2 regions of the Aromatoleum bremense genome follow, and region 2 is predicted to be linked to the other one. Evidence: riboswitches for the same ligand, from Rfam matches in the RefSeq annotation. Region 2 holds a riboswitch; the other holds the start of a gene.

Region 1 (4,986 bases), 550 kb from region 2:
CGCCGCTGCTCGAGCCGGTGTGGGACAGCTCCGCGCTGCTCGCCGACGGCAGCACCGCCGGCGGCATCGCCGCGGCATTCGCCGGCTACCGCGCGCAACCGTCGCTGACCGTGCTGATCGCGTGGTTCGGCTACTGGGCGCTGTTCGCATGGTTCGGCCGCCCGCCGCGGAGAACCTGACCATGACGAGCTGCAGGCTGCCCGCAATGCGCCCGCCGCGGCTCGCCCGCCTCGGCGACCTGATGCGCCGTCACCGCAGCTGGATCGTCGGGGTCCAGTGGGCAGTGCTCGTCGCCTACGTTTTCCTCGTCGTCACGCCGGCTTTCCTGCCGTTGCCAGAGTCCGGCGCGCACCTGTGGGACAACCTCACGCTGTTCGCGCAGTTCGTGTTCTGGGGCATCTGGTGGCCATTCGTGCTGGTGTCGATGATGCTGATGGGGCGCGTGTGGTGCGGCGTGCTGTGCCCGGAAGGCTTCGTCGCCGAGCAGGTGTCGCGCGTCGGCCTCGGCCGTCCCGTGCCGCACTGGATCAAGTGGGGCGGCTGGCCGTTCGTCGCGTTCCTCGCGACGACGGTGTATGGACAGCTCGTCAGCGTGTATGAATACCCCAAAGCCGTGCTGCTCGTGCTCGGCGGCTCGACCGTCGCAGCCGCTGCGGTCGGCCTCGTGTATGGCCGCGGCAAGCGCGTGTGGTGCCGCCACCTGTGCCCGGTCGGCGGCGTGTTCGGCCTGCTCGCGCGGCTCGCGCCGGTGCATTTCCGCACCGACCGCGAAGCGTGGCAGGCGCATCCGGCAAAGCGGGTGATCCCGGTCAATTGCGCGCCGCTGGTCGACATCCGCCGTATGGAAAGCGCCGCCGCGTGCCACATGTGCGGGCGCTGCAGCGGTCATCGCGACGCGGTGCAGTTGGTCGGCCGCCTGCCCGGCGCCGAAGTCGCGAGCCTGCGCAGCGAGGAAACCGACGTCTGGGAAGCGCGCTTGCTGGTGTTCGGCGTCATCGGCACCGCGATCGGCGCATTCCAGTGGTCGGCGTCGCCGTGGTTCGTGCAGGCCAAGCTCGCCGCCGCCGAATGGCTCGTCGAGCGCGACGCCTTCGCGCTGCTCGACAGCGACATCCCGTGGTGGCTGCTGACGCATTACCCCGAAGCAAACGACGTGTTCACGTGGCTCGACGGCCTGATGATTCTCGGCTACATCGGCACGACGGCGCTCGTCATCGGCGGCTGGATCACGCTATGGCTGCGTGCCGCCGGGTGGCTCATCGGCGAGGCGGCGGCGCATCGGCGGCTCGCCTACGCGCTGATTCCGCTCGGCGGCGTCGGCGTGTTCCTCGGCCTGTCGGCGCTGACCGTCACACTGCTGTCGGCCGAAGGAGTCGTGCTCGCGAGCCTGCCGCTGGTGCGCGGACTGCTGCTCGCCGCTGCGGCCGGCGCGAGCCTCGTGCTCGGTGCGCTGCACGTGCGGCGAGCGGCATCGTCCGGCGCACGCCGGGTCGCTGCGCTGCTCGCTTTTTGCGCTGCAGCCGCAGGCGCGGTCGCGCCGTGGGTGACGATGTTCTTTATCTGGTAAGACGTGGAGTGGGGGATGACGGCAGTCCCTCGCCCCGACGCATTCAGGCGGCCAGGCCCTGAATGCCGGACGCGATCAGCGTCTGCGCCGCTGCTGTGGACCGAGAGGCCCGCGGCCTTCGATGTGGCGGAAAGTGATGCGCCCCTTGCTCAGATCGTAGGGGGAGAGTTCGAGGGAAACCTTGTCGCCGCACAGAATGCGGATATGGTGCTTGCGCATCTTGCCCGCGGAATAGGCGACGAGGTTGTGGCCGTTGTCGAGGGTGACGCGGAAACGGGAGTCGGGCAGGACTTCAACTACCATCCCGCTCATTTCGATCAGTTCTTCCTTGGCGATGACGATGTCTCCAGAAGGAAAGCAGAAAGGGAAAAGTCCGGCATGCGCCGTGATTTTTCCCTCGGGGAGGCGTTCTTGAAGGAATGCCGGGGTCCCGGCCCCGCGGGGCCGAGGGCATGGCATTGCTGCCATGCCGCGCCGGGAATGCTCAGTCAGCCGGACGGATGTTCGACGCCTGCTGGCCTTTCGGGCCGGAGGTGACGTCGAAGCTGACGCGCTGGCCTTCCGCCAGGGTCTTGAAACCCTGTCCCTGAATCGCGGAGAAGTGCGCGAAAAGATCGTCGCCACCGCTTTCCGGGGTGATGAAACCGAAGCCTTTGGAGTCGTTAAACCACTTTACGGTACCTGTTGCCATGTCTTGAATATCCTGAAAAATGAAGGGACGTGCCCTGGGGTGAGGGCGAAGCTCAAGACGGCAGGGTGATGAGGGAGAGATACCGCAGAAAAGCAGATACTGAACCGGACAACAACGGTGCTACTTGAAGATCGCTGCGGTGCACTGTGGACTGGATCGTCGGGTTTTGCAAACGGAACGTACATTCTTACATCTGCGCACTTTCGGATGGACGCCTGTCGCATCTCCGGTTCTCGCTGCTCCGGGTCCGCCCAAAGAGCGGCGGCTGCAAATCGAAGCGGTGCTCCACGCGCCGTCGCGGACAGTTATAATCCCGCCCTGCCGAGGAGCGCTGCGAGACTTTCTTTCGTCCCAGGCTCGGCTCATTTTCCGCAACTGCGCTCACCTTAACCCGTGCCGGGCACGGGGTGACAAGGTGAGCTCACCGCAGCACCCCTTCCCGGCCACACGTTCAAGGAACTCACATGAACTCTGTGGCTGAAAACTTCACTGATTACGTCGTCGCCGACCTCGCGCTCGCCGGCTGGGGCCGCAAGGAAATCCGCATCGCCGAGACCGAGATGCCCGGCCTGATGGCGATCCGCGAGGAGTTCGCTGTCGTGCAGCCGCTCAAGGGTGCACGCATCACCGGGTCGCTGCACATGACGATCCAGACCGCGGTGCTGATCGAGACGCTGACTGCGCTCGGCGCCGAAGTGCGCTGGGCGTCGTGCAACATCTTCTCGACGCAGGACCACGCCGCGGCCGCGATCGCCGCGTCCGGTGTGCCGGTGTTCGCGGTCAAGGGCGAGTCGCTCGCCGACTACTGGGATTACACGCACCGGATCTTCGAGTGGCGGGACGGCGGCTACTCGAACATGATCCTCGACGACGGCGGTGACGCGACGCTGCTGCTGCACTTGGGCGCCCGCGCCGAGAAGGACGCTTCGGTGCTCGCGAAGCCCGGTTCGGAAGAGGAGCGCGTGCTGTTCGCCGCGATCCGCGCGAAGCTCGCGAGCGATCCGACGTGGTACTCGGTGCGGCTTGCCGCGATCCGGGGCGTCACCGAGGAGACGACGACCGGCGTGCATCGCCTGTACCAGATGCACGAGCGCGGCGAGCTGCGGTTCCCGGCGATCAACGTCAACGATTCGGTGACGAAGTCGAAGTTCGACAACCTGTACGGCTGCCGCGAGTCGCTCGTCGACGGCATCAAGCGCGCGACCGACGTGATGGTCGCCGGCAAAGTCGCGGTGGTGTGCGGCTACGGCGACGTCGGCAAGGGCTCGGCGCAGGCGCTGCGCGCGCTGTCGGCCCAAGTGTGGGTCACCGAGATCGACCCGATCTGCGCGCTGCAGGCGGCGATGGAAGGCTACCGCGTCGTGACGATGGACTACGCCGCCGAACATGCCGACATCTTCGTCACCTGCACCGGCAACTACCACGTGATCACGCACGACCACATGGCGAGGATGAAGGACCAGGCGATCGTCTGCAACATCGGCCACTTCGACAACGAGATCGACGTCGCGTCGATCGAAGGTTACGAGTGGGAAGAGATCAAGCCGCAGGTCGATCACGTCATCTTCCCGGACGGAAAACGGATCATCCTGCTCGCGAAGGGCCGCCTCGTTAACCTCGGCTGCGCGACCGGCCACCCGAGCTACGTGATGTCCTCCTCGTTCGCGAACCAGACGATCGCGCAGATCGAGCTCTTCACGCGCACCGCGGACTACCCGGTGGGCGTCTATACGCTGCCGAAGCACCTCGACGAGAAAGTCGCGCGGCTGCAGCTGCAGAAGCTCAACGCGCAGCTCACCGAGCTGCGCCCGGACCAGGCGGCCTACATCGGCGTGCCGGTCGAAGGGCCGTACAAGTCGGCCCACTACCGCTACTGATCGGGGCGCATCATGCACAGACCCGAACTTTCGATCGAATTCTTCCCGCCGCAGACGCCCGACGGCGTCGACAAGCTCGCCGCGACGCGCGCGAAACTCGCGCGCCTCAAGCCGGCGTTCTTTTCGGTGACCTACGGCGCGGGCGGCTCGACGCGCGAACGCACGTTCGCGACCGTCAGGGAAATCGCCGCCGACGGCTTCGAGGCCGCGCCGCACCTGTCGTGCATCGGCTCGACGCGCGAAGGCATCCGCGAGATCCTCGCCGACTACGCCGCCGCCGGCATCCGCCGCATCGTCGCGTTGCGCGGCGACCTGCCGTCTGGCGTCGGCGACGCGGGAGAGTTCCGCTACGCCAGCGAGCTGGTGGAATTCATCCGCACGGAGACCGGCGACCGCTTCCGCATCGAGGTCGCGGCCTATCCCGAATGGCACCCGCAGGCCAAAAGTCCGCGCGACGACCTGCTCGCGTTCAAGCGCAAGGCCGAGGCCGGCGCCGATTCGGCGATCACGCAGTACTTCTACAACTTCGACGCATACCTCCACTTCGTCAGTGAAGTCCGCGCGATGGGCCTCGACATCCCGATCGTCCCCGGCATCATGCCGATCGGCAGCTTCTCGAAGCTCGCGCGCTTCTCCGACGCGTGCGGCGCCGAGATCCCGCGCTGGATGCGCAAGAAGTTCGAAGCCTACGGCGACGACGCGGAGTCGATCCGCGCGTTCGGTCTCGACGTCGTCACCGAGCTGTGCGAACGCCTGCTCGCCGCCGGAGCGCCGGGCCTGCACTTCTACAGCATGAACCAGGCGAGCCTGACGACGGCGATCTGCGAGCGGCTGAAGCTGGCCTGAAGCGC
Region 2 (4,986 bases):
GACTCATCGCGAAGGATTCGGTCAGCGCCATGCCGGCGTTCCTCGGCGCATCGAGCAGCTCGAACAGTGCGGCCTTGACGGTGTGGTCCGGGCACGCCGGGTAGCCCGGCGCCGGGCGGATGCCGCGATATTGCTCGCGGATCAGCGCGTCGTTGTCGAGCGCCTCGTCGGCGGCATAGCCCCAGAACTCCCTGCGCACGCGCGCATGCAGCCACTCGGCGCAGGCTTCGGCGAGCCGGTCGGCGAGGCTTTTGAGCATGATCGCGTGATAGTCGTCGTGCACGGCGTGGAAGTCGGCGAGCCTCTTCTCGATGCCGATGCCGGCGGTGACCGCGAACGCGCCGGCGTAATCGGCAACGCCCGAATCCTTCGGCGCGACAAAATCCGCGAGGCAGTAATGCGGCTTGTCCGCCGGGCGTTCGTGCTGCTGGCGCAGGCCGTGCCACATCATCAGCGCCGCCGAGCGCGTCTCGTCACCGTAGAACGCGATGTCGTCGCCGAGGCTGTTCGCCGGGAACAGGCCGAACACGGCGCGCACCTGCAACCAGCTTTCGGCGATGACGCGCTCGAGCAGCGCCCGGCCATCGGCAAACACGCTGCGCGCGGTCTCGCCGACGAGCTCGTCGTCGAGGATCTTCGGGTAGCTGCCGGCGAGGTCCCAGGTCTGGAAGAACGGCCCCCAGTCGATGAACGGGACAAGCTCGGCGAGCGGCACGTCGAGTGCGTGCACGCCGAACGTGTTCGGCTTCGGCGGCAGATAGCCCGCACCCGCCTTCGCTTCGCGGACTTCGCCGGGCTCGTCGCCCGCCGCGGCCGGAACGGCTGCCCAGTCGGTGCGAAACGCGTTCGCGCGCGCCGCTTCCAGGCTCACAAGCTGCACACCCTTCTTGTTCGCGTGCTGCGCGCGGATCTTGTCGTAGTCGGCGGCGAGCTGCGTCTTGAAGTCCGCGGCGCCACCTTCGGACAGCAGCGCGGTGACGACGCCGACCGCGCGCGACGCGTCCGGCACATACACGACCGGGCCGTTGTAGTGCGGCGCGATCTTGATCGCGGTGTGCGCGCGGCTCGTCGTAGCACCCCCGATCAGGAGCGGCAACGGCATGCCGTCGGCGAAGCCCTGGCGCTGCATTTCGGCGGCGACGTGGCTCATCTCCTCGAGCGACGGCGTGATCAGCCCCGACAGGCCGATCGCCTGGGCGCCGTGCTCGCGCGCGGCGTTCAGGATCTTCTCCGCCGGCACCATCACGCCGAGGTCGATGATTTCGTAGCCGTTGCAACCGAGCACGACGCCGACGATGTTCTTGCCGATGTCGTGCACGTCGCCCTTGACGGTCGCGACAACGATGCGGCCTTTCGACGTCGCGCCGGTCCTGAGCTTCTCGGCTTCGATGTACGGGATCAGGTGCGCGACCGCCTGCTTCATCACGCGCGCGGATTTCACGACCTGCGGCAGGAACATCTTGCCGGCGCCGAAGAGGTCGCCGACGACGTTCATGCCGGCCATCAGCGGGCCTTCGATGACCGACAACGGCGGGCGGCCTTCGGCTTCGAGCTTCGCGCGCACTTCCTCGGTGTCGGCGACGACGAAGTCGGTGATGCCTTTGACGAGCGCGTGCGACAGCCGCTCCTCGACCGGCAGCGCGCGCCACGCGAGGTCCGGCCCGGCGTTCTTCGCCCGGCCTTCCTTGACGCTCTGCGCCGCCTCGACGAGCGCCTCGCCGGCGCCCGCATGCCTGTTCAGCACGACGTCCTCGACCTTGTCGCGCAGCACCGGATCCAGGTCGTCATAGACGCCCAGCTGCCCGGCGTTGACGATGCCCATCGACAGGCCGGCACGGATCGCGTGGTACAGGAACACCGTGTGGATCGCCTCGCGCACCGCGTCGTTGCCGCGGAAGCTGAAACTGACGTTCGACACGCCGCCGGACGTCTTGGCAAAAGGCAGGTTCGCCTTGATCCACGCGACCGCGTTGATGAAATCGACGGCGTAGTTGTCGTGCTCCTCGATGCCGGTCGCGATGGCGAAGATGTTCGGATCGAAGATGATGTCTTCGGGCGGAAAGCCGATGCCGGTGAGCAGTTCGTACGCGCGGGCGCAGATGCCCGTCTTGCGCTCGAACGTGTCGGCCTGGCCCCGCTCGTCGAAGGCCATGACGATGACCGCGGCGCCGTACTGGCGGCACAGCCGCGCCTGGCGCAGGAACTCGGCTTCGCCCTCCTTCATCGAAATCGAATTGACGACGCCCTTGCCCTGGATGCACTTCAGGCCCGCCTCGATGACGCTCCACTTCGACGAGTCGAGCATGATCGGCACGCGCGAAATGTCCGGCTCGGACGCGATGAGCTTGAGGAAGCGCTCCATCGCCGCCAGCGAGTCGAGCATCGCCTCGTCCATGTTGATGTCGATGACCTGCGCGCCGTTGTCGACCTGCTGGCGTGCGACCGCGAGCGCGTCGTCGAAGCGGCCTTCGAGGATCATCCGCGCGAAGGCTTTCGAACCGGTGACGTTGGTGCGCTCGCCGACGTTCACGAACAGGCTGTCGGCGCCGACGTTGAAGGGCTCGAGGCCGGACAGGCGCAGCTTCTTCTCGAGCACCGGCACCGCGCGCGGCGCGAGACCGGAAACGATGTCGGCGATCGCCTTGATGTGCGCCGGCGTCGTGCCGCAGCAGCCGCCGACGATGTTGACGAGCCCCGATTGGGCCCATTCGCGGATGTCGCGCGCGAGATGTTCCGGCGTCTCGTCGTAGCCGGTCGGCGACAGCGGATTCGGCAGGCCGGCGTTCGGGTGCGCCGAGACGTGCGTGTCGCAGAGGTTCGACAGTTCCTCGACGTACTGGCGCAGTTCCTTCGCGCCGAGCGCGCAGTTCAGGCCGAACGAGATCGGCCGCGCGTGCGCGAGCGAGTTCCAGAACGCTTCCGCGGTCTGGCCCGACAGCGTGCGCCCCGACGCGTCGGTGATCGTGCCGGAGATCATCACCGGCACGCGGTTGCCCCCTTCGCAGACGAGTTCCGCGAACAGCTTCTCGACGGCGAAGATCGCCGCCTTTGCGTTCAGGGTGTCGAAGATCGTCTCGATCAGCAGCAGGTCCGCACCGCCTTCGAGCAGACCGCGCGCCGAGTCGTAATAGTCGTCGACGAGCGCTTCGAACGTGACGTTGCGAAAGCCCGGATCATTGACGTCGGGCGAGATCGACAGCGTGCGCGACGTCGGCCCGAGCACGCCGGCGCAGAAGCGCGGCTTTTCGGGGTTCTGCGCCGTGTACTTGTCGCACAGCTCGCGCACCAACCGCGCGCCGGCGACGTTGATCTCGTACGCGCAATCGCCAAGACCGTATTCGGCCTGCGACACGCGGGTGCCGTTGAAGGTGTTCGTTTCGATGATGTCCGCGCCGGCGTCGAGATAGGCGCGATGGATGCCGGCAACGACGTCCGGGCGCGTCAGCACCAGCAGGTCGTTGTTGCCCTTCAGGTCCTTCGGGTGGTCGCGGAACCTTTCGCCGCGATAATCCGGTTCGCCGAGCTTGTGCTGCTGGATCATCGTGCCCATCGCCCCGTCGAGGATCAGGATGCGGCGGGAAAGAAGATCGCGGAGTTCTTCGGTACGGTCGGCTTGCATGGTTCTACCTCGCTCGTGCGGTTCAGGCACCGGGCAGAAGCCGCAAAAAGCGCGCAAAAGCAAACGGCGCGGCAAACCCCGGTGGGTGGTTTGCGAGCGCCGTTGTTCGGTTGCTGAGCCTGGCCCCGGCAGTCACAGCCCGTCGCGGGTCGCAGCGCTCCTCAGCAAGGGAGTAATTTTAGGGAATTTGCCGCGGCGTGCCAAGGCAGCTCATGAGCGGATGCCACCTGACCGGTGGCCACGTCGTCGATCCGGATCACGCCGGCGCACATGCCCGCCACATCCCGTTACAATCGCCGCAAAGGAGGGCGCCATGAATATCGAATGGTGGCAGTGGGCGGTCGCAGGCATCGTGCTGATTCTCGCCGAACTGGCGATCCCGTCCTTCTTCGTGATCTGGTTCGGCGTCGCCGCCCTCGTGATGGCGCTCGTCGTGCTCGCCGCGCCGGCGCTCACGCTTACGACCCAGCTCGCGCTGTGGACCGCGCTCTCGCTCGCGATGGTCGCGCTGTGGTTCCGCGTGTTCAAGCCCGGCTTTCACAAGACCCGCATCGGCACCTCCGCCGGCGAGGTCATCGGCGAGGTCGGCCTGCTCGTCGGCGCGGTTGCGCCGTTCCAGCGCGGCCGGGTGCGCTTCCAGCGCCCGGTGCTGGGCGCCGAGGAATGGGTATGCCTCGCCGAGAGCGAGATTCCCGCCGGCGAGCGCGTGCGCGTCGTCGCGGTCGAAGGCAGTTTCCTGAAAGTCGTCAAAGCCTGAGCAAGGGGGTTCCATGAGCGAAGGGTTCATCGTCGTCGTCGCAGTCCTGATCTTCGTCGTCGTCACGCTCGCGAAAGGCGTGCGCATCCTGCCGCAGGGCGAGGAATGGATCGTCGAGCGCCTCGGCAAGTACCACGGCACGCTGAAACCCGGCCTCAACGTCATCATTCCTTACCTCGACAAGGTGGCCTACAAGCTCGTCACCAAGGACATCATCCTCGACGTGCAGGAGCAGGAGGTCATCACGCGCGACAACGCGGTGATCCTCACCAACGCGATTGCGTTCATCAAGGTCACCGACCCGGTCAAGGCGGTGTATGGCGTCACGGACTTCGCCGAGGCGATCCGCAACCTGATCATGACGACGCTGCGCTCGATCGTCGGCGAAATGGAGCTCGACGCCGCGCTGTCGTCGCGCGACAAGATCAAGGCGCGGCTGCGCGAGAGCATCGCCGACGAAGCCGTCGACTGGGGCCTCACCGTCAAGTCGGTCGAGATCCAGGACATCAAGCCATCCGCATCGATGCAGCGCGCGATGGAACTGCAGGCCGCCGCCGAGCGCGAGAGGAAAGCCGCGGTGACCAAGGCCGAAGGCGCGAAGCAGGCCGCG

What was found. Region 2 has a riboswitch for S-adenosylhomocysteine ahead of metH (methionine synthase). Riboswitches for the same ligand answer to the same signal wherever they lie in the genome.
Region 1: it holds a riboswitch for S-adenosylhomocysteine, as region 2 does, so the genes downstream of both, ahcY (adenosylhomocysteinase) here and metH (methionine synthase) in region 2, are expected to answer to the same signal.

Annotation. Positions count from the first base shown of each region.
Region 1 covers NZ_CP059467.1:2,594,742-2,599,727, reverse strand. The annotation lists gene pbN1_RS12285 (FTR1 family iron permease) at 1-179, shown strand, start outside; gene pbN1_RS12280 (4Fe-4S binding protein) at 182-1,567, shown strand; gene infA (translation initiation factor IF-1) at 1,643-1,903, opposite strand; gene pbN1_RS12270 (cold-shock protein) at 2,052-2,258, opposite strand; S-adenosyl-L-homocysteine riboswitch at 2,576-2,648, shown strand; gene ahcY (adenosylhomocysteinase) at 2,723-4,135, shown strand; gene metF (methylenetetrahydrofolate reductase [NAD(P)H]) at 4,148-4,981, shown strand.
Region 2 covers NZ_CP059467.1:2,040,952-2,045,937, reverse strand. The annotation lists gene metH (methionine synthase) at 1-3,619, opposite strand, end outside; S-adenosyl-L-homocysteine riboswitch at 3,707-3,788, opposite strand; gene pbN1_RS09565 (NfeD family protein) at 3,933-4,376, shown strand; gene pbN1_RS09560 (SPFH domain-containing protein) at 4,390-4,986, shown strand, end outside.